Regions from separate parts of the Pseudoalteromonas sp. OANN1 genome, predicted to be linked through region 2. Evidence: predicted binding sites of a transcription regulator. Region 2 holds the regulator's gene; the other holds the start of a gene.

Region 1 (15,454 bases), on a different contig from region 2:
GAACTGCATTCCACCGGTAGAAGGCTTTTTAGAAGGCCTGCGCGAAGTATGTACTGACAATCAAAGTGTGCTTATCTTTGATGAAGTCATGACGGGCTTCCGTGTTGCTCTTGGTGGTGCTCAACAGTACTACAACATCACCCCAGACTTAACCTGTTTAGGTAAAGTGATTGGTGGCGGTATGCCAGTGGGTGCGTTTGGCGGTAAAAAAGAAATCATGGATTACATCGCCCCAGTTGGCCCTGTTTATCAAGCGGGCACGCTATCTGGTAACCCAATTGCCATGGCTGCTGGTTTAAAAGCGCTAGAGCTACTTTCAAAAGAAGGGCTGCACGCAGAGCTTGAAGCTAAGAGTAAAGCCCTGTGTGAAGGCTTCCAAGCGGCTGCTGATGAAGCAGGTATCGCGCTTACGACTAACTATGCAGGTGGTATGTTTGGCTTTTTCTTTACTGACGCTAAGAAAGTAACCAGCTATCAACAAGCAACTGAATGCGATCTAGAGCGCTTCAAAAAGTTCTTCCACCTGATGCTAGATGAAGGCGTTTATTTAGCCCCATCTGCATTCGAAGCGGGTTTCGTGAGCACAATGCATTCTGACGAAGAAATCGCTAACACTATCAATGCTGCAAAGCGTGCATTTGCCAAGTTGTAATCACAGATTACAACCCATATTAGTTTGTATTTAAAAAGCCCGCTCAGGGCTTTTTTTGTTTTTTCAGCTACGCTTTGAATAAGCTTTTCAGAAGCTTCGGTCTATTTAACCTAGGCTCAAGTTATTTAGGCGCACTTAGTTAATAACGCTGTGCAAAGTTAAAACTATCATACAGAGGAAGTGATGGCTGGATTTAATACACTAATTAATCCTGCAACCCGTTTGATGGCGCGGTTGCGATACAAAACCAAAATGGCCGTTGTATTTGGTATTTTATTACTACCGCTAAGCCTCAGCTTGTTTTTTCTAAACAGTGTACTTAACCATTCTATTTCTGTCAGTGAGATGCAGAGGCAAGGGCTCACGCTTTACCCTAGTATGTTGGAAAACATTTTAGCGGGTAAAGCTTCCGATAATTCAATTTTATTGCAACGCGCTAAACTACCTAAAGTGAGCGCCGCTGGCGCAAGCGCCCTTGAGCAGCTCTCTATTGCCTCTCAACTAGCCGTCGATGATGATCTTGGACGCAGTTACCTGAATCGCACGCTTGTTGAGTCTGCGCCAAGACTCATATCGCAAATCAATCAAATTGAGGCGCAGGCACGCGATATCATCAGTAGAGGCAGTTTTACTCCAGATAGTTTTATTGCACTGTCCAATTTAAACAAAGGATTACCTGGCGTCACGACACAATTTTCAGGCAAACTTAACATTGCTATCAATGATAACCAGCAACTCAAAAAGCAGCTTAGTCAGCCCTTAGCTGAGCTTGAGTCTAGCCTCTCTGATTACCAGCAAGCGGTGAAAACAGGCTTGTTAGATCCTGATGAACTGGCACTCTCACAAGCGCAATTTAACCGTTACTACCAAAGTGCAAGTGATGCTATCAAGCAGTTTGTTAATGTTGCAACACCCACGCTTGCCGCGCTTGTCGCTGAAAAACAAAACCAGCAACGGTGGATCAGAAACACCGTTGCCTTGGCTTCACTACTCGCACTGATCATCGCTATTTATCTTATGGTTGGCTTTTACTCCTCGGTCATGGGCACCATCACGATTTTCTCACATGCCGCACAGAGCGCTTCTCGAGGGGATTTAAGTATCAAAGCACAGACAACTGGCTCCGATGAGCTTAGCCAAATTATTGAACAATTTAATGCGGTACTACATGCCTTTATCTCTTTACTTGGTAACGTTCGATTAAGTAGTGACGAGCTACAGCAAGCAACGAGAACACTCAATAAGATAAGCCAAGATACTGAAAAGGATGTCGCCCAGCAGGAGAATAAAATCCAGTCTATCCACCACTCACTCGAGAATATGGCGCAGTCCGCTCGCTCGGTTGAGGATGCCGCATTTAGCGCAACAGAGCTAGCCTCCGTAGCAGCCAAACAAGTAAAGCAAAGTAGCTTCAATACCACAGCCCTTGCACAGCAAATGACCGAACTACAAGCTGAGTTTCAACAAAGTCGTGCAGCCTTAGATAAGCTAGCGGAAGACACGCAAAACATTAGTCAGGTGAGCTCCGCGATTAGAGAGATTGCCGAGCAAACCAATTTACTCGCGCTCAATGCCGCAATTGAGGCTGCTCGTGCAGGTGAACAAGGCCGAGGATTTGCGGTGGTAGCGGATGAGGTTAGAACGCTTGCGCAAAGAACGCAGCAACAAACGGAAGAAATACACAATATTATTCAATCTTTACAAGCTGCATCCAGAGACACGCAAGACAAAATGCGCAGCAGTGAAGACAATATGGCACAAAGTGTTATCGCCGCGAATGATACCAATGAAGTCCTACAGCACGCAGAGCAAAGCATGCGAGACATAGATGAACAAGGGAAACTGATCAGTCAGTTAGTGCAACAACAAACCCAAGCGACCGAACACGCATTGAATGAATCATCTGAGATCAGTAACTTAGCACAGCATACTCTGGGTTCCGCAAGAGCGGCCCAAAGTGATGCACAAAAACTTGGCAAGCTCTCACAAACTTTAAATAAAGAAATCGATAAATTTAAAGCTTAGAGACTGGCTAGGGTCAACAAACCCTAGCAGCCAGTAGTTTGCTCAACACCCAGGTCTTGGTTCGAACATGCTCTCTCTAATAGGTAGCTGCAATACAGGACCACAACTCGGAGGCGACTGCTTACCCGTTTTCGGATTGATAAACGCCCAGCGAATGGATTTTGGACGCTCATCAACAATCGCTTGTGGGTTTAGTGGTTTTAGGTAACGAATATAGAGCTCAAGCGCCCCTTGGCTGCCCGTTAATCCCGTTGGCTTGTTATCATCACGACCAATCCAAGCAACGGTGACCGTATTTTGGTCAAAACCGGCAAACCAGCTGTCTCTTAAATCATTACTCGTCCCCGTTTTCCCTGCAAGTTGAATTGAGGGGAAATGAAGATTGAGGCGTTTTGCCGTGCCTTTTTTAGTTACGCGCTTCATGCCATATTTCGTCATGTATACTGCATCGCTGTCTAGCGTTTGGCTTTTTTGTACAGGATGTTCGTATACCAGCTTACCCAGTGAATCGGTGATAGCCATGACGCTGGTCAACTCGCTCTGCTTACCATCTGCAGCAAGTGTGGTGTAGGCCTCTGCAACATCAAAACTGGATAGCTCTAACGCGCCCAACAATAAAGAAGGATAAAGTGGAATCGACTTAGAGACACCAAGCTCATTCAAAGTTTGTGCGACTCGATTAACACCCACATCCAGACCAAGGTTTACCGCTGGAATATTGATGCTATTGCTGAACGCTTCAAACATTGGCACTTGGCCTCTGAATTTATGATCAAAGTTCTCTGGAGACCAAACCTTACCTGAACCGTCGGTCACTTCAAGGGGACTGTCATCAAGTAGCATGCCCAAATGGTAGTTTGGATTCGACAAGGCACTCAAGTAAATAGCAGGCTTGACCAGTGAACCTATATTGCGCTCGGTGTCTAACACTCGATTAAAACCTGAAAACTTCAACTGACGACCAGCAACTAACGCCGATACACCCGCTTTTTCAACATTAACTGACAGCATTGCAGTTTCTAAATCTTCCGTTTTAAAGCGGCGCTCTAAGTAAGGCAAGCCCTTTTTAACGGCATCTTCCATCGCCGTTTGCTTTTGTAAATCGAGATAGGTAAAAATCCGAATTCCAGAGTCGACAATGTCATCATCAGGCACCAGTTTCTTTAACTCGCGATTCACCAACTCCAAATATCCAGGATAAGACTGCATACGGCTCGCTTTTAAAGGCTGTACGTCAATCGGCCTTGCCAGCGCTGCGCGGTACTCAGGCGTTGTGATAAGGTCGTTTTCCACCATTAGCCTTAAGACTAAATCACGTCTTTCCATTACCCGCTCAGGGTAGCGTCTTGGGTTATAAAAAGACGGCCCTTTCACCATCGCGACTAACATAGCGACTTGGTCAAACTCAAGCTCGTCCACCGGCTTACCAAAATAAAAATCGGCCGCAAGCCCCATACCATGAACGCCTTGATTATAGGCTTGCCCCAAAAACACTTCGTTCAAATAGGCTTCGAGGATTTCATCTTTGCTGTAACGGAAATCTAAAATCAATGCGATGAACGCTTCATTCACCTTGCGGATTAAGGTGCGATCTCTGGTGAGATAAAAGTTCTTTGCGAGCTGTTGCGTAAGCGTACTGCCACCTTGCACGGTTCGCCCTGCTTTGATGTTGGCATACAGCGCACGTAAAATAGACAGCGCAGAAACACCATGATGTTGGTAAAAGTCTCTATCTTCTACCACCAGCAGCGTTTCTTTTAAAATATTAGGAAATTTATCGAACGGAACAAACTCTCTGTCTTGCCGAGATTCATTGCCGATCCGAGCAATCTGCACTGGTTCTAAGCGAGCGTCAGCTAAGCGTCGACCTTGATTATCAACAATATTGGCAAGCTTCTTACCAGCAAAATTAAGCGTAAAAATACGCGCGGTTTCTGGGCCATCGTAGAATTCGAACGCGCGACGATGGATGGTGATTGTGCGACCTTGAACGGTATATTGACCGGTACGGCTGATACGATTTACACGGGAATAATTAAGCCGCTTCAGCTCCCACAGCACTTCATCCTCATTAAGGAACTGATCAGGAAAAAACTGCATCGATCTGGCATAAACCTGCACGGGAAGTTCCCATTTATTGCCTTCAAACTGGCGGCTTATTTTGGCGTCTAAGTAGATGATATAGATTGCTACAAGGAATATCGCCGCAATAGTCCCCTTCCAAAAGAAAGACCACAACGTGCTCAGTACACGGCCTTTAATTCTTTGCATCTTAGAACCGTTTTGCTGGGTATTGTTTTTACGCGAAGTGTTCGCTTTGACGTTTGAATTTTTGGCAGGTGTTCTTTTCTTTTTATCCGTCATGACCCAAGTAAAACTAAAAAATGAATCGCAAGATGGTAGGGTAACCTAAATTAACAACTGCTGAAAGTAGAATAATATTTATAAAGAAAAGTGAGCCCTGCTGGACTCACTTTGTTTAGACAACGAGAACTTTACAATATTGACCGAGAGCCAAATTGGTATTACTGTCCGCGAACTGTCACGAACTCGGGATAGGCATCTACGCCACAATCATGTTGATCCATACCGCTTAGCTCTTCTTCTTCACCAACGCGGATCCCCATGCTCGCTTTCAATACACTCCAAACAATATAAGAAGCAATGAAAACAAAACCTAAAATAGTGATAAGTCCCACAGCCTGACCTTGGAAAGTAGCGTCTGAGTTTGAAAATGGCACCATCATCACACCCAGCGCACCGCAGATACCGTGAACAGAGATAGCACCGACAGGATCATCAATTTTTGCTTTATCTAGCGCAACGATACTAAACACCACCAATGCACCGCCTATGGCACCGAGGATAAGCGCTAATACAGGTGTTGGAGAGGCAGGTTCTGCGGTAATGGTCACTAGACCTGCTAGTGCACCATTAAGCACCATAGTTAAATCCGCCTTGCCCCACATTAATTTACACACCAACAGTGCAGCAACCGCACCTGCAGCCGCCGCCGCATTGGTATTTAGCATGATTTGGCTGACCGCGATGGCATTTTCTTTGTCGGCAAGGAACAGTTGAGAGCCACCGTTAAAGCCAAACCACCCCATCCACAAAATAAATGTGCCTAGTGTAGCTAGTGGCATGTTGGAACCAGGAATTGGGTAAATCTCACCATTTTTGCCATATTTTCCTTTGCGCGCACCTAGTAACAGAACACCCGCTAGTGCCGCAGCAGCACCGGCACCATGCACAATGGCAGAACCGGCAAAGTCAACAAAGCCAAGCTCAGATAAGAAACCACCGCCCCACGTCCAATAGCCTTCTAACGGGTAGATAAAACCAGTTAACACCACACAAAATGCTAAAAACGCCCACAATTTCATACGCTCAGCAACAGCGCCCGAGACAATTGACATGGCCGTTGCAACAAATACAACTTGGAAGAAAAAGTCGGATTGCAGTGCATGGTCGGCATCCTTAGCAGCACTGCCAATGAGCGCGCCAAGACTTGGTAAAACCCCACCTTCGGCATTATTCACATACATGATGTTGTAACCAATAAGCAGATACATAGTACAAGCAATAGCGTACAGTGCGACGTTCTTGGTAAGGATTTCAGTGGTATTTTTTGAGCGTACTAATCCCGCTTCAAGCATAGCGAAACCGGCAGCCATCCACATAACTAAGACGCCAGAGATCAAAAAGTAAAAGGTATTTAATGAAAATTTTAGTTCTATTATTGTATTTTCCATTGCTCGGCTCCCCTTAAATGGCTTCTTCATCAAGTTCGCCGGTACGGATCCGAACAACTTGGTCTAAGTCGTAAACAAAGATTTTTCCATCACCAATTTTTCCAGTGAACGCAGCCTTTGTAACCGTTTCCACAACGCGCTCGGCGTTTTCGCTTAACGTTGCAATTTCTATTTTTATTTTTGGAATGAAATCGACTTGATATTCTGCACCGCGATACAGTTCGGTGTGACCGCGCTGACGTCCAAACCCTTTAACGTCAACGACCGTCATGCCTTCAATCCCCAGATCGGCTAACGCTTCACGCACCTCATCCAGTTTAAATGGTTTTATTATTGCACTTATCATTTTCATGCTGAGTCCCCTTAGGACAGTTGATCCTGTTGTATGCAGTAATCCAACCTTTATGCCAAATTTTTTATTCCTTAATTAACAATGAATTAAAGTGGGAGGTGGAATTTAACGCATAAAAAATGCACCATCTAGGTGCATTGATATTAAGTCTGAACTGAGTTGGTGCATAAACACCCAAATAACGAAAAGCTAATGCGCGATAACGCAATTTCGTTGTTTGTCCTTCGCTTTATAGAGCGCTTTATCAGCTTTGCGCATTACTTCGCTTAAACTCTTTGATTGGCAAGCCGCGAGGCCAATACTGATGGTGCAATAATGCTTACCCTCAGGAATTTTAAATGCTTGCTGTGCAAGGCGCTCTCTAAAGTCTTCTAGCATGTGCTTTGCCATCTTCATATCTGAGCTTGGAATAAGCAAAGCAAACTCTTCCCCACCAATACGTGCGACAATGTAGTGACCAAATGCACTACGCAGTAAATCAGCAACTTGTTTAAGTACATCATCACCGCTTTCATGACCATATTGGTCGTTAATAGATTTAAAATGATCGAGGTCTAACAATGCCAATATATGCTGGCTCGGTTTGTTTTTGATTAAACGCTCTGCTTGCTGACAGAAATAACGGCGATTATAAAGTCCTGTTAAATAGTCTCGATGCGCATATTCTTTGATTTCTGCAATCAAATTGAGCTGCTCCATCGTCTGCATGATACGGCAATGAAACTCTTCACTCATAAAAGGTTTTGCCAAAAAGTCATTGGCGCCGTATTTGATAAACTTAGCTGACAAACCATGACTTCCCGCGCCAGATAGACCTATAATCGCCAACTCATCTCGTCCGCGACTATTACGAACGGATTTCACCAACTCAAAGCCATCCATCGTCGGCATCGCAAAGTCTGTCAGCAGCAGTTTAATTTCATGGTCAGATAGCAACATCTCCAATGCCTGTTCGCCATCTTGCGCCTCAAGCACTGTAAATAATTGCTTTTCAAGCATTTGCTTCATTACCGCGCGACTGATCACAGAATCATCGGCGATCAGCGCCTTGCAACCTTGGTTTCTTAACAGTCTAGATGCTAACTTGACCGCGTATAGGTATGAATCACGGTTGTCTTTAATCACATAATCCACCACGCCCATTTCAAGCATTTGCTGGCGACTATATTCATCTATTTTTGAGGTCAGCACCACAGTGGGAATTTTGTGGCTAAGCGTGAGCTGCACGACCTCTGCGTCCATCGCATCGGGCAGCGTTAAATCTACCAGCGCCAATGTATATTGGTGCTGTGCTAAGAAGTCCTTACTTTCCTTGAGGGACCAAGCAAAATCGATTTCGACATCTAGATGCTGAGCAGCAAGGTGTCGCAATACCTGTTGTACGACTTTACTGTCTTCAACAATTAAAATTCTTTGCATGGATTGAGATCTCTTAAGTACAACGAGAAGCGCAGTGAAACAAGAATTTAACGGGGCTAAATACTTTATTACTACATAATAAAGTACTAAATATACGCGAATCTTGCACTAAAAAAAACCAAATCGGCTCAAATTCGTTACTTTTCGACAAATGAGGTTACAACAGTCTATTTTCAAACCTGCCGTTTTTTTTGTTGAGTTTGTCTCAATGGCTTTGAATTTCAGATGAAATACTTCTTTAATGCAGACATACCTAATGCAATACCGAGGAAGCAATGAAAAAACTACTACCACTATTGCTCGTGAGTTGTGCCCTGCTCTCAGCGCCAAGCATAGCTGAAGAGCACAACCGCGCAATTGAGATAGATCATAAAATAACAACTGAGCATAGAGCCGAAATAAAAGGTGAACGTATTAACTACACCGCAACAACAGGCACGCAGCCGGTGTGGAATGAAAACGGCGATGCAGTTGCAACGTTGCATTACACCTACTACAAACGCACAAAAATTAAAGATATGAGCAAACGTCCGCTGCTGATCTCATTTAACGGTGGTCCGGGCTCTGCTTCCGTGTGGATGCACATTGCCTATACTGGCCCAAGAGTATTAAAAATTGATGACGAAGGATATCCACTGCAACCTTACGGTTTGAAAGATAACCCATATTCAGTGCTAGATGTTGCCGATATTGTTTATGTAAACCCAGTCAACACAGGTTATTCTCGCGTACTCAAAAATGCTGAAGGTAAATATCCGAGTAAAGCCGAACAAACAAAGATGTTTTTTGGCGTCAACGCGGACGTGAAGTACTTAGCCGAATGGCTCAATACATTTATTCATCGCAATGAGCGTATGCTTTCCCCTAAGTACCTGATTGGCGAGAGCTACGGCACGACTCGAGTGTCAGGTCTTGCGCACGCGATGCAAAACAATCAGTGGCTTTATCTCAATGGCGTGGTGTTGGTATCTCCTACAGAAATCGGCATTAAACGAGAAGGTCCGGTTGAAGTGGCAAACCGTTTACCGTATTACGCTGCTGCCGCTTGGTATCACAAGGCGTTATCTTCTGAATTACAGAATAAAGATTTGCTCGAAGTACTTGCAGAGGTTGAACAATATACGGTTGATCAGTATCTTCCCGCACTCGCCAAAGGCGCATTTATCAGCGCCCAAGAAAAACAAAGTGTGACACAGGCCGTTGCTAAATATAGTGGCTTAAGCGAACGCTTTGTAGCTCAAAACAACCTAGATATTCCTACTGCAGCGTTTTGGAAAGAACTGTTGCGTGACCGTGGCTATACACTTGGTCGGTTGGACTCACGCTATCTTGGTATTGATAAAAGAGACGCCGGTTCTCGCCCTGATTATTGGCCTGAGCTGACCTCTTGGTTGCACTCATTTACGCCAGCGATTAATCATTACTTCGCAACGGAGCTCAACTATAAAACCGATGTAAAATATAATATGTTTGGTTCAGTTTACCCTTGGGATAACAGCGATAATAATGTCGGTGAGCAATTACGATTAGCAATGGCACAAAACCCTTACCTAAACGTGATGATCCAATCTGGCTATTACGATGGCGCAACGAATTACTTTGATGCCAAGTACAATATGTGGCAGCTCGATCCGAGCGGAAAAATGCGTGATCGCTTAAGCTTTAAAGGTTACCGCTCCGGGCACATGATGTATCTGCGTCATGAAGATTTACAAAAGTCGAACGAAGATCTCCGCGAGTTTATCTTAAAAACAACCCCCAAAGCGGATCAGTCTGCGCTTTACTAAATTCCCAACCCATTGTGGCCGCGCAAGCGGTCACTTATCTAATGCTCACCAGATTGTAAAAATTTCCTTTTATCCTTCTACAGTTACCTATAATCTAGATATACTCAATACTATCTCTCTACAACTTAGGCACGCACCATGAACGAGCAGTTTAAAGTCGTCTTCGTTGGCATGGCCGACGGTAAGGATCAACAAAGCGCCGCTATCGCAATTGCAGACAGGTTGAAAACCTCACCCTCAAAGATCCAGCAATTTTACGCTGGCAAAAACTTGTTTGCTCCTGCAGATAAAGCCAAAGCACTAAAACAGGTAAAATTACTTGCAAGCGCGGGGATCAATGCCAAGCTACAAAGCCAAACAGCCGCTACTCCAACCAACGCAGATCAAGAGCGCGTATTTGAAGCGTTGGATTACATCACCAGCAGTCTAATACGCATCGAAGAGCGATTAGAGGAACTTGAGCAACGCGTAGCACCAACTCCCCATACTAAAATAGAAGATACAACAGACGAAGAGTGGGAAACGAAGGAGCTATTTGATGAGCTAGACTTTGAGCCTAGCCCTCCGGCTAAATCTAAGACTTGGCTATATTACCTGCTCGCTGTATTAATTATTTTATTTATTCTACTTGGTGTAAGTTTGTTTTTCCCTGAGTGGCTCGCGTTAGAATGAGTAAAACTAATAACAACATAAATAAATCTCAAGTTACTCGTGCTGATTTGAGAAAAATGATTAGAAACGCAAGAAACTCGCTATCAGCAGAGCAACAGAAGGCAGCCGCGGCACACCTTAACATTAATTTTTTTCAACAAATAAAACTTCCTAAAAATGCCAATGTTGGGGTCTATATTCAAAACGATGGAGAACTAGATACATCCCTTTTAATTCAATCGCTTTGGGATAAAAAACACCAAGTTTTTCTACCCATAATCCACCCCTTTAATCATGCTAATTTGCTCTTCCAGAAGCATGAAAAAAACTCACCCATGAAGGCAAATCGCTATGCTATCTTGGAACCTAAGTTAGATTGTTCAGCAGTGGCACCGCTTGCATCATTGGATTTCCTTTTGATGCCTCTGGTTGCTTTTGATGAGCAAGGTAATCGCCTCGGTATGGGCGGTGGGTACTACGATAGAACATTAGCGTTACACTACGCTGAGCAGCGAGCTAAACCAGCACTTGTTGGTCTTGCTCATGATTGCCAGCAAGTTCCAAGCTTACCAACAGCAGCTTGGGATGTACCGCTCCCAACTATCCTCACTCCAACCCAACTATACACTTGGCCAAAAAATAATTTAGCAGGCAAATAGTTAAGCGCACTTTGAGGCACTTTTGACCATGACGCTGACACTTTGATTGAGTTATACTCCATACAACTTCAATGACAACTAAGTGTAGCGTTATGACTCAAGATGAAATGAAAAAAGCCGCGGCATGGGCAGCTTTGAACTATGTAGAAGAAAACACCATTGTTGGGGTTGGTACAGGCTCAACGGTAAACCACTTTATTGATGCGCTTGGCAGTATCAAGGATCAAATTAAAGGGGCAGTATCAAGCTCTGAAGCTTCAACAGAGAAGCTAAAAGCACTTGGTATTGAAGTTTTCGAGCTAAACGATGTGTCAGAGCTTGCGGTATATGTTGATGGCGCAGATGAAATCAACAGCACCAACGAAATGATAAAAGGCGGTGGCGCAGCACTGACGCGCGAGAAAATCGTTGCAGCTGTTGCCAAGAGATTTGTTTGTATCGTTGATAATACAAAGCATGTTGAGACGCTAGGCGCATTTCCACTACCTGTTGAAGTGATCCCAATGGCGCGTAGTTACGTGGCAAGAGAGTTACTAAAATTAGGTGGCGATCCAGTTTACCGTCAAGGCGTTATCACTGATAACGGCAATGTCATTCTTGATGTGCATGGCCTAGAAATTAGCGCAGCAAAAGCGCTTGAAGAAAAAATTAACCAGATTGTTGGCGTCGTGACTAATGGCTTATTTGCCGCGCGTGGCGCTGACGTTGTAATAACAGGCACTCCAGAAGGGCCTAAAATCAACTAGTGAGATTACAGATGAGCAAGGTTTCGTTATCAAAGGATAAAATTCGAATTTTGTTGTTAGAAGGCGTGCATCAAAGCGCTGTTGAGACGCTAAAGCGCAACGGTTATAGCAACATAGACTACGTTAAAACATCCTTACCGGAGCCTGAGCTGATCGAGCGGATCAAAGATGCTCACTTTGTCGGGATCCGCTCACGTACCCACCTTACAGAAGCAGTTTTAGAACAGGCTGAAAAGCTGGTCGCGATTGGCTGTTTCTGCATCGGCACCAACCAAGTGGATTTGGATGCTGCTAAAAAACGCGGTATCGCCGTATTCAACGCACCATTTTCTAACACCCGCTCTGTGGCTGAACTCGTCTTAGGTGAAATTCTCTTGTTATTGCGCCGTGTTCCTGAGCGTAACGCAAAGGCGCATCGCGGTGAGTGGGATAAATCTGCCGATGGTTCATACGAAGCCCGTGGTAAAACGCTGGGTATTATTGGTTATGGTCACATTGGCACCCAGCTTGGCATTATGGCTGAGAATATCGGGATGAACGTCGAGTTTTATGACATCGAAGATAAGCTCACGCTCGGCAACGCAACGCAGTTACACACGCTAACGCAACTGCTACAAAGAGCGGACGTGGTCAGTTTGCATGTACCAGAGACATCACAGACCAAAAACCTTATCGGCATGGCTGAAATTGAAGTGATGAAACAAGGCGCAATCCTAATTAACGCATCACGTGGAACGGTTGTTGATATCGACGCCTTAGCTGAAGCTTTAGCCGCGAAGAAACTTTCTGGCGCTGCTATCGATGTATTCCCCGTTGAACCAAAATCTAATCATGAAGAGTTTGTCTCACCACTACGCGAGTTTGACAATGTACTGCTAACCCCACACGTTGGTGGTTCTACCCAAGAAGCACAAGAAAACATTGGTGTGGAAGTCGCGGGTAAGTTGGCAAAATATTCAGATAATGGTTCAACAGTCACGGCAGTTAACTTCCCAGAAGTTTCTCTACCTGAATTATCAAACCGAAGTCGTTTATTACACGTACACGTAAACCGCCCAGGCGTACTAACGCAAATCAACCAAGCGTTCGCTCAGCACGGTATCAATATTGCGGCGCAATACCTACAAACGGATGAATCTATTGGTTACGTAGTTATCGACGTCGATAGCGACCACTCTGAAGTAGCACTGAAAGAGTTAAGTGCGGTTGAAGGAACTATCAGAGCACGTATTCTTCACTAATACCAATTGAATTAATTCTCTAATCAATTTGAAGGGTGAAATAGCATATTAGCTTCGTTAAAAATTTCTCATTTAGAACAACTAAATAGCAAAATTTTTGCCTTGCTACTAAAGCTATTTCCCCGCTTCAAGATAGATCATTTACTTAATACAACTGGTATAAGAAGAATCACACATAAAAAAACCAGTCGCTGTGAAGTGACTGGTTTTTTTGTATCAATTTGGCTTACGCCATGAAATCAACACCTTCTTTGATGTCTTTTTCAAGTGTCGCTAGCATGTCGTCTTTTGCTTTTTGCTCAAACGCGCTTAGCTCACCGTAAGGAAGTAACTTCTCTACACCGTTTTTACCAAGGATAACCGGCTGTGCAAAGAATGTTGCATCGCCTGTGTTACCTTCAACGTATGCGTACTCAAGTACTTCTTCACCTTGTAGACCTTTCACTAGTGAGAAGCAGAAACGTGCTGCTGCTGCACCCATTGAAAGTGTAGCTGAACCGCCACCCGCTTTAGCTTCAACCACTTCAGTACCCGCGTTTTGGATACGAGTCGTTAGTGCAGCAACTTCTTCGTCAGTGAACTCAACACCTTCAACTTGAGAAAGCAGAGGTAGAATTGTAGTACCTGAGTGACCACCAATTACTGGGATCTTAACTTCAGCAACGTCTAGACCTTTAAGCTCTGCGATGAAAGTTTCAGCGCGGATAACGTCAAGCGTTGTTACACCGAATACGCGAGCTGGATCATAAGTACCTGCTTTTTTGAACACTTCAGCAACGATTGGTACCGTGCCATTTACTGGGTTTGTGATGATACCAACAAGTGCTTTAGGGCAGCTTCTAACGATACCTTCAGCAAGTGTCTTGATGATACCTGCGTTAACGTTGAATAGGTCAGCACGGTCCATACCAGGCTTACGAGGCATACCAGCAGGGATAAGCACTACGTCAGCACCAGCAAGAGCTGGGTCTAGGTCGTCTTTACCATAACCCGCTACTTTTACCGCAGTTGGGATGTGAGATAAGTCAACTGCAACACCAGGTACAACAGGTGCAACGTCATAAAGCGCTAACTCAGAGCCAGCTGGAAGACCATTTTTAAGCAATAAAGATAGAGCTTGACCGATACCGCCAGCGGCACCTAATACAGCAACTTTCATTTGAATTCTCCATAATTTGAAGGTGGAATTGAGTGTGCAGTAAAGATAATGAAAAGCGCTGTTAAACACAAATTAATCACGGTTATTTTCGAGATTTTTTGACTAATGTCTTAAATAAAAGTGTAAAGATCGCGACACTTTGTACACTTATGCTTTACGACTGCCATTTTGGTCGCGCAAATTTGGGAATCTCGGCGGTTTTGTGTAGAATTTAAAGATTAGCCGTAAAAGAAGACAGACTATGCAGCCGCAAGAAAAACAAGAAGCACTGATCAAAGCATTTAAAGCCATTTTAAAAGAAGAAAACTTTGGCTCTCAAGGTGAAATTGTTGATGCTCTAAAACAACAAGGATTTGACAACGTCAGTCAGAGCAAAGTGTCGCGCATGCTGAGCAAGTTTGGTGCTGTGCGTACACGTAATGCCAAACAAGAAATGGTTTACTGCTTACCCGCCGAAATGAGCGTACCAACAGCAAAAAGTCCTTTACGTCAGTTAGTCGTTGATATTATGCACAACGAAATGATGATTATTATTCGAACCAGTCCTGGTGCTGCACAGTTAATTGCGAGGCTACTTGACTCATTAGGCACCGCAGACGGCGTATTAGGTACCATCGCTGGCGATGACACGATTTTTATTGCCCCTGCCAAAGTATCTGAAATCGACGTTACTTTAGATAAAGTAAAAACTCTGTTCGATAACGTTTAGTCTATTATTTTTATCGGTGCTAACTCACAGGTTAGCACATACTCTGATACTCTAGCTTCTACGAACACGCTTCCCGACTATCACGATAAACAGAATAAATTGCTTAACTTTACAGCAAAAAACGTTTGACATAATATGTCTAACTGTGGCAACTTTAGAAACACATGTGAGGCTTTCTCACAACGCATGGATGGTTTTTAAGCTGATTGACTAGCTTCTCGGATTTGTTTCCTACAGTGTCTCCGTCTTACCGGACACGAACGCTATTCGCTTCACTCAATCATCTCACATTCTATGAT
Region 2 (15,454 bases):
AACATATTCTTTGTGATGTGTGTCCATCCTGTTCAGGTCGTGGTTCACTAAAAACGGTCGAAACCGTTTGCTATGAGATCCTACGAGAAATCGTGCGTGTGAATCGTGCATATGACGCTGACAAGTTTATGGTTTACGCCTCGCCAGCGGTGAGCGAAGCCTTGATCAACGATGAGTATCATAATTTAGCTGAGCTTGAATTATTTATTGGTAAGCAGGTTAGCATTCAAACTGAGAGCTTATATAGCCAAGAGCAGTTTGACGTAGTAATGATGTAATAGGGTAGCGGTACATGCAGGCTAAGGCCGTCTGTTTTTTCTGCCTGCGTAAAGCGTGGCAAATCTTTGCGATCACTTTAGTGACACTCGCGGTGCTGGTGTCTGCGCTAAAGTATGCCTTGCCCTATGCTAATGATTATAGAAGTAACATCGAAGCGCTGATCCAAAAGCAACTGAATGTTGATATTAGTATTGGCCAGATCAGTGCGAGTTGGGAGGGCAATGGGCCTGCCCTAGTGTTGGAATCGCTCTCTTTTAAAGATAATAAAGACTCGCCAATTTCCATTAATATCGCCAAAACCTCATTGCAGCTCAATGTATTTGAGTCTGTACGACAAATGCAGATCGCATCTAACTATTTTGTACTGGAAGGGTTTGAAGCCGATATAGATCTGAGTAAGTTAAACGCGGCTCAAGATCAAGGTGCTTTTGAGCAGCAAGCATTAATTGAAAGCCTTTTCTTAGGTGATGTTGGGCATTTTGCGGTGCAAAACAGTCGTCTAAATATCACCTTTTCTAGTGGTAAGACTCACAGTTTATTATTGAAAGATTTAGTGTGGCAAAACTCTAGCGCATTACATGAAGGTGCGGGAGAAATCGCATTACCTGGGTTTTCTCAAGGCCAGTTTAACGCTCGTCTTTCTTTGTCAGGGCGAAAGCTACGTGAATTGGCGGGGAATATCTATGTATCTGCGGATAAGGTTAATCCGGTCGATTGGCTAGAAGAGCTTATCACCTTAGCGCATCCAGACCTAAAAGCAGACATCAATGCTCAGCTATGGTTAGGCTTTGAACAAGGTACATTGCAAGATATCACAGTAGATATCAAACCCAGTACGTTGACTTGGCAAGAAGATGAAAGTCAGCGCACGTTAGCATTAGACGATGCGCAATTTCTGTTAAAGCCAGATCAACAAGGTTGGTGGGTGCAAAGTAGTGGTATCCAGTTTAGTCGCAATCAAGAAGCGCTTGCTCCTATTTTATTTGAAGCAAAATGGCATAAAGATAACAAGACCTTTTGGCTAAAGGATATTAACGCCAACTTTTTAGCTGAGTTAGCACAACTTGCTAAATTCCCAGGGCGAGATTTGCTGTATGGTATGAATCCCAATGGTCAACTGAGCGCAGCGAAATTCAGTCTAGGTACTAATAATGCTTTTTCGGCATGGGGGGTCATTGAAGAGTTAGCTTTTGAGCCATTTCATGGGATCCCAGGCATTTATGGTACCAGATTAGAGGTGAGTGCAACTGATGAGCAAATTAGGCTCAATTTAAGTGCTGAACAAACTGAATTGCTATCAAAAGAGACCTTCAAAGATAATATTAAGCTCCAGCAGCTCAGTGGTGATGTCTATATTCGCAATCAACAAACGCAAGGCTGGCAAGTTTCCAGTCCCAACTTTTGGCTTAGTAATCAAGACGTAGCGTTAGCCACAGAGTTTTCCTTGCAGTTATCAGATGACCCTCGGCTTGATTTATATGCGGAGCTACTCGGTGGGCGTGGTGAAATCGCTTCACAGTACTTTCCTGTCAGTATTATGCGTAAAAGCTTAGTCGATTATTTAGAAGCAGGGATCCAAGGTGGTCAGCACTTGCAGACTCAAGTCTTACTGAGTGGGGCGCTTTCACAATTTCCATTCGCTGATAAGCAAGGTCAGTTTGAAGTTAAATCACGTTTGAATGAGGTTACCTTTGGTTTTGCGCCGGATTGGCCTAGCGTTACTTCAGGTGATGTCACACTACACTTCGAAAACGAAAGAATGGATATCTACGCACACCGTGGAGAACTTGTTAATCAAAGTATTGATGAGGGTGTCGTTGTGAGTATTGCGGATCTAAATCACGCTGATGTGCTGACTGTTGATATTAGTCACTCCACAGAAGCGAGCACGTTACAGCCTTTCTTTGCGGCAACACCGCTCGCAGATCCGCTCGCGAATATCTTAGATATTGTTCAAGGTAAAGGTGATGCAAAAGGGGATGTGCAATTGGCCGTCGACCTGCACTCAGGTGCCGTACATGCTAAAGGTGACATCTACCTAGACAACAATCCTGTTTTTTTGGCAAAGCCTGGGATGCAATTACAGCAAGTGAAAGGTGTGGTTAGCTTCGATGATGACACTATCAAAGTGAATAATTTGTCTGCTAAGTGGCTGGACATGCCCCTTTCGTTAGACTTATCAGGAAGCGGAGATAAGCAAAATTATCAAGTCACGAGCAAGGTCAGTCTTGAAGCAGGGATTGAGCAATTGCAACCGCACGCAAATGGAATTATTGACGGCTACTTTGAAGGCAATAGCGTGCTGAGCACTGAGCTTATCCTTAATTTTGCCGATGCTGGATTTAACTATAAAGCCAAATTTGCGAGTGATTTACGGGGGATTGCAAGTCACTTACCCGATCAATTCGCTAAACCTGCTGATCAAGCTAAACTGCTAAGCGGCACTGTATTAGGGGATGATATTTCGAATCTTGTTACGGCAAGCCTAGATAATCAATTGTATTTTAATGGCATCATTGAAAATGGATCCGGTGCGATGCGTAATGCACACCTGATAATTGGCAGTAAAGATGAAGGCTTAAATGCATCCGGTTTTGATATCACAATCAAACAACAAGAAGTCGAGCTGCTGCCTTGGTTACCACTGATCAACCGCATTATCAAAGCGCCAAGGTCAGATGCCGACCCTGCATTTCTACCAGCACTGAATCAGGTAAATGGCTCTTTCTCAAAAGTAACGTTCTCAGAGATCCCTTTCCATGATGTTGACTTTACTATGGCCGCGATTGACGGCGCGATGCAGCTTAAAATCAATAGTAAAGAAATGCGCTCACAAGTGGCTATTCCAGCATCAAACTCAAGCCGTCCTATTCACATTAATAGTGATTATCTACGTCTAAACTTACCTAAGTCAGAGCCGCAAGCGCAAGAGACAGTGGAAAGAGACATTCACTCGTTAGATTGGTTGCTAAGCTTACCTGCAACCGAATTTGTGTGTAGTGACTGTAAAGTCGGTGAATATCAGTTAGATCAGGTCAATATGTCGTTGTTTGGAGATGGTAATAGACTCAATATCTCAGAGTTAGTGATTGACAAAAAAGATCATAAACTCAATGCCAGTGGTCGCTTTGAGCAAGGTAAAACGACGCTAAGCGGCGCGTTAAACAGCGATGATTTTGGTGAACTAACGGATGAGTTTGATATTACTTCAACTATTAAAGACTCCCGAGCCAACATTGATTTTTCCCTCAATTGGCAAGGCGCTCCATACGAAATGGATTTACCTAGCCTAGGAGGCGAGTTGACTTGGCGCTTAGGTGAGGGTCATTTGGCAGAAATAAGTGATAAAGGTGCACGTGTCTTTTCGCTACTGAGTTTGGACTCTTTGATCAGAAAGCTACGCTTGGACTTTAGAGATGTGTTTTCTAAAGGCTTTTTCTATAACAGTATGAGTGGTTCGGTACAACTAACGAATGGTATTGCGATCACTGAAGATTCAAAGCTCGATGGCGTGCCAGCTGATCTAACGATACGTGGCTATGCCAACCTCAATACTCACGAAATCAATTATGATTTGGCCGTTGCACCACAAGTCACGTCGAGTTTACCTGTGATCATGGCATGGGCGGTGAATCCGGTGACGGGGTTAGCAGCACTGGCATTAGATAAGGTTATCCACTCCGCGCGAGTGATCTCTGAGATTAATTTTAAAATCACCGGAACGATGCAAGAGCCAGTGGTTACCGAGGTTGATCGTAAGAGTAAAGAAATTGAGTTACCTAAACCGGTTGTGCCCCCTAGTGAGGAAGTTATGCCAGATGGAGCTGATGAGAATACCAGTAAAGAAGCACCAGCTTTGAATTCAGAATCACAACCAAGTGCTACACTTAAGCAAAGTGAGCAACCTCTTGTGTCGCAAAATAAGGAAAGTGGTAATGGCTAAGGTGATTGCGTTGCCAATGTGCTCAGCTAAAGCACCCCAAACAAATATAGATTACCTTAAAAACCAGCTGGCTAAGTTAGTGGTAGAAGAGCCAACCTTAGTCTGTTTACCTGAAACTTGGCTGGCGTTTTGCGACAATGCGCAACAGACTTGGGAATACGCGCAGCATAATGAAGCACTGCTCGAAGAGCTCTCAGCGCTTTGTCAACACCATAACATTTGGTTGGCGGCAGGTACCATCGCGATACCAAATCAGAACGATAAATATCTAGCTGCGAGTTACTTATTTAATTCGAATGGTGAAATCGTAGCGCGCTATAATAAGATCCATCTGTTTGACGCCGATGTGAGTGACAAAACTAAGCAATACCGAGAATCTGAGCGAACAGAGCCAGGTCAGGATATCGTAGTAGTGGATAGTCCATTTGGCAGAATTGGATTAAGCGTGTGTTATGATCTGCGCTTTCCAGGTTTGTTCCAAATGATGAGAGCGAAGGGAGCTGAGCTATTTTTAGTCCCGAGTGCTTTTACCTGTGCAACGGGCAAGGCACACTGGCAGCCATTATTACAGGCGAGGGCGATAGAAAACCAATGCTATGTTGTTGCAGCCGCGCAAGTAGGTTGTCATGAAAATGGCCGAGAAACCTATGGACACAGTTTAATTGTATCGCCTTGGGGTGAAGTCTTAATTGACTCTGGTGCGAGTTTAGAACCCATTTCACAGCAGCTAGATAGCGCGTTTCTTGATTCGATCCGGCAAAAAATGCCGGTTGCGGATCATAACCGATTTAAAAGTGAGTTTTTATGAGTAATGTAGAGCAGAATTTACTGACCAATAGCCAGCTGACACGTGAGCAATTATCACAAACTCTCGAGTATATTCATCAGCACAAAGTAAATTATGCCGATCTGTACTTTCAATCAAGCTACCATGAAACTTGGGTGCTGGAAGACGGCATAGTCAAAGACGGCAGCTACAACATCGAACGTGGTGTTGGTGTACGTGCAGTGAGTGGTGAGAAGACAGGCTTTAGTTATTCTGATGCCATCAATATTGAAGCCTTAACCAAAGCTGCAGAAGCTGCGCGTAGCATCGCGCAAGCTGGCGAAAGCAGTAAAGTCCAAGTATTTAGCGATGTAAAAGCACCCATTCAATTTCAACCAGCACAGCCAATTACCAGCATGAGTGATGCGGATAAAGTGGCTTTACTTAGAGAGATTGAACAGTGTATTCGCGATTTAGCGCCTGAGGCGCAGCAAGTGGTCAGTTCGCTGTCTGCGGTATATGAAGAAGTGTTAATTGCCGCAAGCGACGGCACATTTGCAACCGACATTCGCCCGCTAATACGTTTAAATTGCTCGGTACTACTTGAGAAAAATGGTCGCAGAGAGCGTGGCAGTGCCGGTGGGGGTGCGCGTTTAGATTATGGTTACTTTAAAGAGTTAGTAGACGGTGCACCGAGATGGGTGCAGTTTGCCAAAGAAGCTGTACGCCAAGCACGCGTGAATCTTGACGCCATTGATGCTCCGGCAGGTGCGATGCCTGTGGTGCTCGGTTCAGGTTGGCCGGGGGTTTTGTTACACGAAGCAGTTGGACATGGCCTAGAAGGTGATTTTAACCGTAAAGGTGCCTCTGCATTCAGTGGCAAAATAGGTGAACAAGTCGCTTCGAGTCTTTGTACTGTGGTGGATGATGGCACGATAGCCGACCGTCGTGGCTCTTTGAATGTGGATGATGAAGGTACGCCAGCGGCATACAACGTACTGATTGAAAATGGTATTTTGAAAGGCTATATGCAAGACAAGCAAAACGCAAGCTTAATGGGCGTGGCGCCTACAGGTAATGCGCGTCGTGAGTCTTATGCCCATTTACCGATGCCGAGAATGACAAATACCTACATGCTTGCGGGTGAGCACAGTCAAGAAGAGATCATTCGTAGTGTAGATAAAGGGATTTTTGCTAGTAACTTTGGCGGTGGTCAAGTGGATATTACCTCCGGCAAATTTGTATTCTCAGCGTCTGAAGCCTACTTAATAGAAAATGGTAAGATAACCCAACCAATTAAAGGCGCAACGCTGATTGGCAATGGTCCAGAGGTGATGAAAAAGGTCTCTATGGTAGGCAATGACCTTGCACTTGATAGAGGCGTTGGAGTATGTGGTAAAGATGGTCAAAGCGTCCCTGTGGGAGTCGGCCAACCGAGTTTGAAGATTGACGAAATTACTGTCGGTGGTACAGCGTAATACTACCTGCGATAACTAGGGCCTGTTGATCTTTGCTGTTTGATTTTTGTTCTCCTGAGTGTGTTTTGGTCGCGACGCTCGACTTGCCGCCTAGTAATCTAGGCAAAAGTTGAGCAACAATGAACAAAGCGCACTCAGGTGAACCCAAAGGGCAGCGCTTGATTAGTATTTCTACTGTGTTCTCGCCTGACTCACATAGAATAACTATGCTACGCAGGCTCTGCCTTGTACAAATACCAATCAAACTGCTGCAAAAACAAACTTGAAAGGTAAACAGGCCCTAATCATAAGCAAAAAGGCGCATCAGCGCCTTTTTATGTTGTATCAGAGCCACAACACTGCGTTACGGCATAATTGCTTCTTTTAAATACTGAAACAGCTCTTTGTAGGCTTTGCCTGGCTTCTCAGCTTTTACTTCTTTACTTGCTTGGCGCGCCATCTGGCGCATTTTTTGACGCTCAAGTTCAGGATACTTATCCAATAGCTCATTAATCTTGCTATCTCCTTTGGCAATCACTTCATCGCGAATAAGCTCAATCTTGTTCAGCAATACGTCTGCTTTATTGTTCTTATTTAGCATCAAATCCATCGCAGCCTGAATCTCTTCGACATTTGGAGTACTACGCAATGTCTTCGCAATATAGTTCATATGACGACGGTAAGCATCTGTTTTAGCACGTATCCTATCCGCAACAGTCATGGCCTCTTTAAGCTCGTCCGTTAGAGGTAACTTCTCACGCTGCTTCTTGGCAAGCCCTGCAATTTCACAGCCTAGTTCATGCAACTCTAGCGCCTCGCGCTTAAGCTCGCTTTTTGAAACGTAAATAATCTCTTCTTCGGTCGTTTGCTCGTGTTTAGCCATTGGTCTTGTCTATACTAGTAAATATTAAGGTCTCTAACATTAGAGTATACCACAATTGATCACTACAATAGTTAGTAGCTGTGATAGCATATTAACTAATATGTTTTAGTTAGACGAGCGAGCGGATAAGGTATCTATGACTCAACCTCAACAACACCCAATATATAATCAAATTGATGATGTGAAAAATGCAGTTGCCGATGTGTTAGCGCATGCTAAAAAACTAGGTGCAACTTCGGCAGAAGCGGCGATGTCTAGCACCTCTGGTCTGTCTGTAAGTACACGAATGGGAGAGGTTGAAACCATTGAGTTTAATCAAGACGGTGGTCTTGGTATCAGCGTTTATGTGGGTAACCATAAAGGCTCAGCATCAACAGCGGATCTGAGTCCTGAAGCTCTGCGCTCTGTGGTTGAAAAAGCCATAGATATCGCTCGATTTACCTCGGATGATCCCTGTAATGGTGTGGCGGATAAAGCCTTGCTAGAGATGTCACCAACAGATTTAGATCTTTTCCATCCTTGGCAAGTTTCTCCCGATGAAGCCATTGAGCAATGTATAGCTGCTGAAAAAGCAGCGTTAGAATTCGATCCTCGAATCGTGAATTCTGATGGCGCGAGCTTATCGAGCCACCAAGGGATCCGTGTATATGGCAATAGCCATGGCTTAATTGCAGGGTTCCCACGTACCAGACACAGCCTGAGTACTATGGTGATTGGTAAAGAAGGTGAGCAAATGCAACGGGACTCTGCATATACGTTATCTCGCGTGCACTCGGAGCTAAAATCCCCCGAAGAAGTTGGTTTAGAAGCGGCGCAATCAACGCTGGCAAAATTAGGCAGTCGTAAGGTATCAACGCGTAAAGTGCCAGTTATCTTTCGAGCGGATATTGCTAACAGCTTATTTGGACACTTAGTATCAGGTATCGGTGGTGGCGCGCTATATCGCAAGTCTAGCTTCTTATTGGATTCTTTAGACACACAGATTTTTAATCGCTGCGTAAACATTGAAGAGAAGCCACATTTACTAAGAGGACTTGCTTCTAGTCCTTTTGATAGTGAAGGTGTAAAAACCATCGACCGAGAAATTATCACAGATGGCGTGCTTAATACTTATTTATTGGCAAGCTATGCCGCACGTAGAATGAATATGCAAGCGACAGGTCACGCAGGTGGGATCCATAACTGGTTAGTAAAACCAACACACGACGATTTAACCAGCCTACTTGCGTCGATGGGCACTGGCTTGTTAGTCACTGAACTAATGGGACAAGGTGTTAATACGGTAACTGGTGATTACTCAAGGGGCGCTGCTGGTTTTTGGGTTGAAAATGGAGAACTTCAATATCCTGTAAGTGAAATTACGATTGCTGGTAATTTAAAAGATATGTTTATGGGGATTGAAGGGATTGGCGGTGATATTGAATGTCGAGGCGCAGTACAAACCGGCTCAATATTACTCAATACTATGCAAATAGCGGGCGAATAACTCTCCCTCCTCAGCTCAAGAAATGCTGGTTTTGACCAGCATTTCCCGCTATGTAGACTATGTTACTGCTACACTAATAACCAAGTGGCGGTGCCAAGGAATGCAAAGATCCCGACAATATCAGTAACCGTTGTTAGTACCACACTACCAGCTAGCGCTGGATCGATATTCATTTTCTTTAACATAATTGGAATACTGGCTCCCGCGATACCTGCAGCGACTAAGTTCATAAACATCGCGAAGGCAATTACAGCACCGAGTGTAAAATCCCACTGCCATATAGCAATAACCCCTGCGATCAAGACAGACCACAGCACGCCATTTAAGGCACCTATCGCCAGCTCTTTACCCATTAAAAACTTTTGGTTAGTCTGGTTAATATGACCAAGGGCAATACCACGGATCACTAAGGTTAGCGTTTGGCTACCGGCAACGCCACCCATACTTGGTACTATGCCATTTAACACCGCGAGAATAGGTAAAATATCCAGAGTACCTTCGAAGAAGCTTGCAACAAACGCTGCCATTAAGGCGGTTAACAGGTTAATCCCAAGCCAAATAGAGCGGCGCTGGCTACTTTTTAGAACTGGCGCAAAGGTGTCTTCTTCATCTTCAAGACCTGCCATACTTAACAAGCTGTGCTCAGCATCTTCACGGATGACGTCAACAACGTCATCAATGGTGACACGACCAAGCAAATGGGCGTTATCGTCAACTACAGGAGCTGAGATCCAGTTATGACGCTCAAAAAGCTGCGCCACTTCAGATTCATCCATGGAGATAGGGATCGTTTCCTTATCTTCATCCATCAAGTCTCGAACCATACTGTCAGGAGACTTAGTTAATAAGGTATTGACTGGCAGCGTACCTAAAAAGCAGTTGTCTTTATCAACTACATACAACTCGTCCGTACCGTCTGGCAATTCGCCTTTAAGACGTAGATATCTAAATACAACTTCTAAGGTAACATCGGGTCGAATAGTGACCGTGTCGGTGCTCATTAGCGCACCGGCCGAGTGCTCCTTGTAGGACAATGCTTGTGTCGCACGTTCTCTATCTTGGCTATCCATCGCACCAATAACATCTTGGTAGACGGTATCAGGCAGGCTTCTCAGGACATCACCAAGGTCATCGTCGTCCATGTCTTCTGTAGCGGCAGCAATTAGCTCCGGCTCCATCTGGGCGATGATCCCAAGTCTTACGTCCTCTGACAGTTCCTCTAAAACATCCCCTTGGATATCTGGGTCAACGAGCTGCCACAGCATAGAGCGAACTTTATGAGGAGATGATTCTAAAAGCAGTGCTGTATCACAAGGAGCTGTTTCTGCGAGCATACGCCTAACTTGAACAAACTGACCACTGTTTAAGGCTTTAGTTACCTTTTGGAGTTGTTCCAGTGTGTAGTCTTGTTCAAATACTTCAGGCATAGGCATCCTTTTTGATAATAATGTTGGCTAACGTGATGAAGTTAACCCAATTCATTTACTTTATCGCAGAAATCAATTTCTTAATTTGAATTTTATTCGTGTTGTTTCTGCTGGTGGGTTGCTATCGTTAATACACGTTAAAGGTGTACGCAACGATAAAATAGGATTTTCTCGGCAACTCGCTTTACTGCACGAAAGAAACCTAAATTGGTATTACAGTGTAACTCAGTTTATTGGGAACTACCAAGGTTTACGCTTAATTATGAGAGACTTATTATACCAATTCGCTTAATTAAGTGATCTATTTTGAGGCGAGAAAATCTTGTCGATAACACGGCGAAAATTTTGCTATTTAACCTGAGGTTTGGATAAGGAATGTTCCAACTCATTGTTGCTAAAGCACAACTTAGTTTTTTCCTTGTTTAGCCAGCAAGTTTTAGGGAAAACAAGGCGAATTTACGCACCAATAGCTGGCTATTGGAAGTGAATTCAACGCAGTTAGCGCTAAAACTTGCTGCTAGAAAGGCATTAATTATCCGCAGCTCAGGTTATTTAGTTGTTCTAAATGAAAAATTTTTAACACAGTCAGCGTCAGATTTGCTCCTTCAAATTGAGCAAGTATTAAGACTAATTGGTATTATACCAGTCTGGTTACGGAGGGGGAGATTAGCAGGGAATAAATGAATCGGGCCTTAGTGCTATCTGGGCGCTAGTAACCCAAGTTACTCGGATTCATTAAATTTATTTTCTATTAGTCCACCAATGGCGTCTAGTGCATACTGAGCATCGGGACCTTCACAAACCACTCGTACTTCTTTTCCTTGGCTGCTTTCAAGTAACAACAGCGCTAGTACGCTGTCAGCAGCAGCACTTTTGTCTCCTTGATATAAGGTCACTTCGGCATCAAATTGGGTCGCTAATTGCGCAAGAACCGTCGCTGCTCGAGCGTGCAGGCCGAGCTTGTTCTGGATTAAAAACGTATCTTCTAACATTTAACCCTCTTGCTCACGGTGGCGAATTTTGACGTTGGGATGGGTTTTTGCAAATCGCTCGCCAATGGTTTGCGCTAAGTATACCGAGCGATGTTGTCCACCAGTACATCCTATTGCGATCGTTAGATAACTGCGATTATTACGCTCTAAGTGTGGTAACCAAGTTTGTACAAAGGTTTGGATCTGCCAAGTAAACTTTTGCACGATGCTGTGACTCGACAAATAGTCTTTGACTGGCTGATCTAGGCCAGTTAGCGGCTTAAGCTCAGGCTCCCAATGTGGGTTGGGCAAAAAGCGCGCATCAAAAACGTAATCCGCTTGTTTTGGGATGCCGTGTTTAAAGCCGAAAGATTCAAAGGTAATAATGAGTTGTTTGTCTTTCTTACCTAAGATTTTTTCGCGGATATCTTCCGCAAGTTGATGAACGCTCAGGCCTGTAGTATCAATGAGAAAATCAGCGCGTGTGATCAACACGTCTAACAATTCCCGTTCTTTCTTTATCGCAACATCTAATGGAAGATTATGTAGTGAAAGAGGGTGCAAACGGCGTGTTTCTGAGAAGCGTTTTATCAGGGTTTGATCGTCACTGTCTAAATAAAACAGGGTAGGTTTGGCGAAACCAGGCAAGTATTCAAGAATGTCATTAAACTCGTCCTGTTCTTTAGGCAAGTTTCTAACATCAATACTGACTGCAATTTTATTATAATTGTCGGAAACGCTGCGGACTAAAGACGGCAGTAAATTGACTGGAATGTTATCTACACAATAGTAGCCTAAGTCTTCCAATACTCGAAGCGCTACAGATTTACCAGAGCCTGAGCGGCCACTGATAATGATAAGCTCGAGTCCTTTTTCTTCATCACTCATCAAGTTCACCTTGGATCACTGCATATAACTCGTCATCACTTTTTGCTTGCCTAAGCATTTTGCAAAAAGACTTGTCTCTGAGTGTATCAGCAATCGCCGCTAAGGTCTTCAGGTGCTGTTGATTATCACCTTCGGGTACGATGAACGCGACAAAAATATCGACAGGCTGCTTATCTATGGCTTCAAACTGGATCCCTTGCTCGCTAACAAGCACCATTGCAAGGATTTTATCCAAACCTTCAAGTCTACCATGAGGAATGGCAATACCTTTACCGATCCCTGTGCTGCCTAATTTCTCTCGCGCCATTAAAGCGTCTAAGATAGCATGCTGACTGGTATTTGGAATTTGGCTATGAGCCAGTTCGCTGATGTATTCTAAAATACGTTTTTTGCTATTAAAAAGGACCGCAGCTTTACTGCAGTCCTTGTTCACCAATTCACTTAATTTCATCTTAGTGTCGAGTGAGCTTCTCTTTGTGTTTAATAACTTGACGATCTAGCTTGTCGATAAGGCCATCAATTGCGGCATACATATCTTGATGCTCTGTTGATGCAAATAGCTCGCCGCCGTTTACGTGTAATGTTGCTTCTGCTTTTTGTACTAGCTTCTCGACATCAAGGATCACATGCACGTTATTGATATGATCAAAGTGCCTTTCTAGCTTCGCAAACTTGTTGGTGACATAGTCTCTTAATGAGTCAGTAATTTCTACATGGCGACCAGTTAGATTTAGTTGCATAAGCATTTTTCCTTCTTGGTTTTTACGTCTTATATCAAGCTTTTACGCTGATTTGACGGTGGAATGGCTAGGGATTCACGATATTTTGCAATCGTACGTCTCGCTACCTTAATTCCTTGCTCAGCTAAGATATCTGCAATTTTGCTGTCACTCAATGGTTTCGCGGTATTTTCTGCAGCTATCAGCTTTTTGATAAGTGCTCTAATTGCTGTAGAAGAGCACTCACCTCCATTTTCTGTACTTACATGGCTAGAGAAGAAGTACTTCAGCTCAAATATTCCCCGAGGTGTATGCATGTATTTTTGTGTTGTCACACGGGAAATTGTGGACTCATGCATCTCAACCATTTCAGCAACATCATTTAGCACCATAGGGCGCATTGCTTCGGGGCCATGTTCAAAGAATGCCTGTTGTTGTTGCACAATGCAATTGGTAACTTTTAATAAAGTATCATTTCGGCTTTCTAAGCTTTTAATAAACCACTTCGCTTCTTGTAAATGTGAGCGAATAAACTGACTATCTGTACTGGATTTCGCTGTTCTAGACATCGCAGCATAATGGTCGTTTACTTTTATTTTAGGCATAGCATCAGGATTTAGCTCTACGACCCAACGACCTTTTACTTTTTTCACCGATACGTCAGGGATCACATATTCAGGCTCTTCATGAATAATGCTTGCCGCTGGTTTTGGGTTAAGACTATGAATTAACGTCATGACCTCTTTGAGATCGGCTTCTTTAAGGCGTGTTTTCTTAGTCAAAGTTCGATAGTCACGGCTGGCAAGCAAGTCGATATGCTCTGTCAGGATCATTTTCGTTTCGGCAATCCATGGCGTATCTGGGGCGAATTGATTTAGCTGAATACACAAGCATTCTTGTAAACTACGCGCTGCGATACCGACAGGATCGAAAAGCTGAATACGTTTGAGCACGGCTTCGACTTCATCCAGCTCAATAGGCTCTTCGCTACTCTCATCATTAATGCTTTCTAAAATGTCTTCGCAAGACAGTGTTAAAATGCCTGACAGGTCGACCGCTTCAATAATCGCAATCGCAATCGCTCTATCTGTTGGACTAAATGGTGTCAGCTCAAGTTGCCACATGAGATAGTCGTGGAGAGATTCAGAGGTTTCCCCTTGATAAACATTATCGTCATCGGGAAGTGGGCCTGAGCTTGCAGCGGGCGCTGCACTCATATACTCGTCCCAAGTGACATCCATGGCGAGGTCATCGCTCACCGTGTCTTTGCTCATGGCTGTATCTGAGTCTATCTCATAGTCACTAACCTGCACTTCATCGCTTGAATCTTGATTGTCGTCAGCACTGCTCTTTTCTTGACTGTGTTGGTCAGTGTTTTCGCCGTCAGTATTATCACCTTCTTCCACTTCCAACAATGGATTGCTGTCTAATGCTTCTTGTATTTCTTGTTGCAGATCCAATGTACTAAGCTGCAGCAAGCGAATGGCTTGTTGCAGTTGTGGAGTCATTGTAAGTTGCTGCCCCATGCGCAGCTGTAATGATTGCCTCATGTATCTCTAACAATCCTTTTTAACAGTTATTAATACTACGTCTTAACTATAGCTTGAATTGTTCGCCTAGGTAGACATCTCTTACGGTTTGATCTGCCAAAACATGTTCTGGCGTGCCTGCAGCGATTAACTCACCATGTGAAACGATGTAGGCTTTTTCACATACGTCCAGTGTTTCTCTAACGTTATGATCGGTGATTAGCACACCGATACCGCGGTTTTTTAGGTGCTCTATGATTGTCTTTATATCTAACACCGAAATAGGATCAACACCAGCAAAAGGTTCATCTAACAGGATAAACTTAGGGTTAGCGGCTAAAGCGCGAGCAATTTCTACGCGTCTTCTTTCGCCTCCCGACAATGCCATGCCCTGTGAGTCGCGAATGTGTTGGATATTAAACTCATCCAGTAACTCGTTTAGTTCAGCTTCTCTTTCAACTTTAGATAAGTCTTTTCGAGTTTCTAAAATCGCCATCAAATTTTGATAGACCGTGAGTTTTCTAAAGATCGAAGACTCTTGCGGTAGATAACCAATACCAAGTCGCGCGCGGCTGTGCATTGGTAGCAAAGTGATATCTTCGTCATCAATCTGAATAAAACCTTTGTCGCTTGGTACTAACCCTACAATCATATAAAAGGTCGTGGTTTTACCTGCGCCATTCGGGCCCAATAAGCCTACAATGCTGCCAGCTTGAACACTTAAGCCAACATTTTTGACGACCTGGCGGCCTTTATAACTCTTTGCTAGACCAGTTGCTTTGAGCTCGCTCATTAATTGTTACCTTCTTCCTGCGCTTTTTTATCTTTTGCGTCTTTTTTGTCATCAACAGGAACAAGGATGGTTCTTACACGGGAATCTTCTTGGTCTGAGCGCTCAGCACTGATCAGTTGCTTTTCAATGTCATAGGTGATGACCTGAGCATTGATTTTTTGCCCAGTTTGATTGATTTCCGCATCGCCAGAAATGACTAAGGTGCCTTTCGCAACGTCGTAGCGAATTTCGTTTGCTTTGGCTTCTAGCAAATTACCATCAGGTTGACGTTCGCTGAAAATAGCTGGGCTGCCAGTTGCAACAAGCAGTTGCT

What was found. Region 2 encodes sigma-54, which starts transcription at its own class of promoters, with help from an activator protein. Its sites were predicted from a motif close to GTTGGCACGNNNNTNGNNT; they were not measured.
Region 1: NH462_RS09085 (P-II family nitrogen regulator) is a predicted target of sigma-54. The motif match lies at 6,826-6,844, and genes of this name have one in related genera.

What each region holds. Positions count from the first base shown of each region.
Region 1 is NZ_JAMXSE010000008.1:64,282-79,735, reverse strand. Features, by position in the region: gene hemL (glutamate-1-semialdehyde 2,1-aminomutase) at 1-652, shown strand, start outside; gene NH462_RS09100 (methyl-accepting chemotaxis protein) at 836-2,677, shown strand; gene mrcB (penicillin-binding protein 1B) at 2,720-5,041, opposite strand; gene NH462_RS09090 (ammonium transporter) at 5,203-6,432, opposite strand; gene NH462_RS09085 (P-II family nitrogen regulator) at 6,446-6,784, opposite strand; gene NH462_RS09080 (diguanylate cyclase) at 6,974-8,203, opposite strand; gene NH462_RS09075 (carboxypeptidase) at 8,479-9,990, shown strand; gene NH462_RS09070 (hypothetical protein) at 10,129-10,662, shown strand; gene NH462_RS09065 (5-formyltetrahydrofolate cyclo-ligase) at 10,659-11,300, shown strand; gene rpiA (ribose-5-phosphate isomerase RpiA) at 11,393-12,046, shown strand; gene serA (phosphoglycerate dehydrogenase) at 12,058-13,287, shown strand; gene mdh (malate dehydrogenase) at 13,514-14,446, opposite strand; gene argR (transcriptional regulator ArgR) at 14,688-15,155, shown strand.
Region 2 is NZ_JAMXSE010000007.1:163,853-179,306, reverse strand. Features, by position in the region: gene rng (ribonuclease G) at 1-278, shown strand, start outside; gene NH462_RS08630 (YhdP family protein) at 293-4,222, shown strand; gene NH462_RS08625 (carbon-nitrogen hydrolase family protein) at 4,215-5,030, shown strand; gene tldD (metalloprotease TldD) at 5,027-6,466, shown strand; gene yjgA (ribosome biogenesis factor YjgA) at 6,810-7,328, opposite strand; gene pmbA (metalloprotease PmbA) at 7,465-8,814, shown strand; gene mgtE (magnesium transporter) at 8,883-10,241, opposite strand; gene NH462_RS08600 (HPr family phosphocarrier protein) at 10,964-11,233, opposite strand; gene rapZ (RNase adapter RapZ) at 11,234-12,100, opposite strand; gene ptsN (PTS IIA-like nitrogen regulatory protein PtsN) at 12,093-12,551, opposite strand; gene hpf (ribosome hibernation promoting factor) at 12,553-12,840, opposite strand; gene NH462_RS08580 (RNA polymerase factor sigma-54) at 12,870-14,369, opposite strand; gene lptB (LPS export ABC transporter ATP-binding protein) at 14,416-15,141, opposite strand; gene lptA (lipopolysaccharide transport periplasmic protein LptA) at 15,141-15,454, opposite strand, start outside.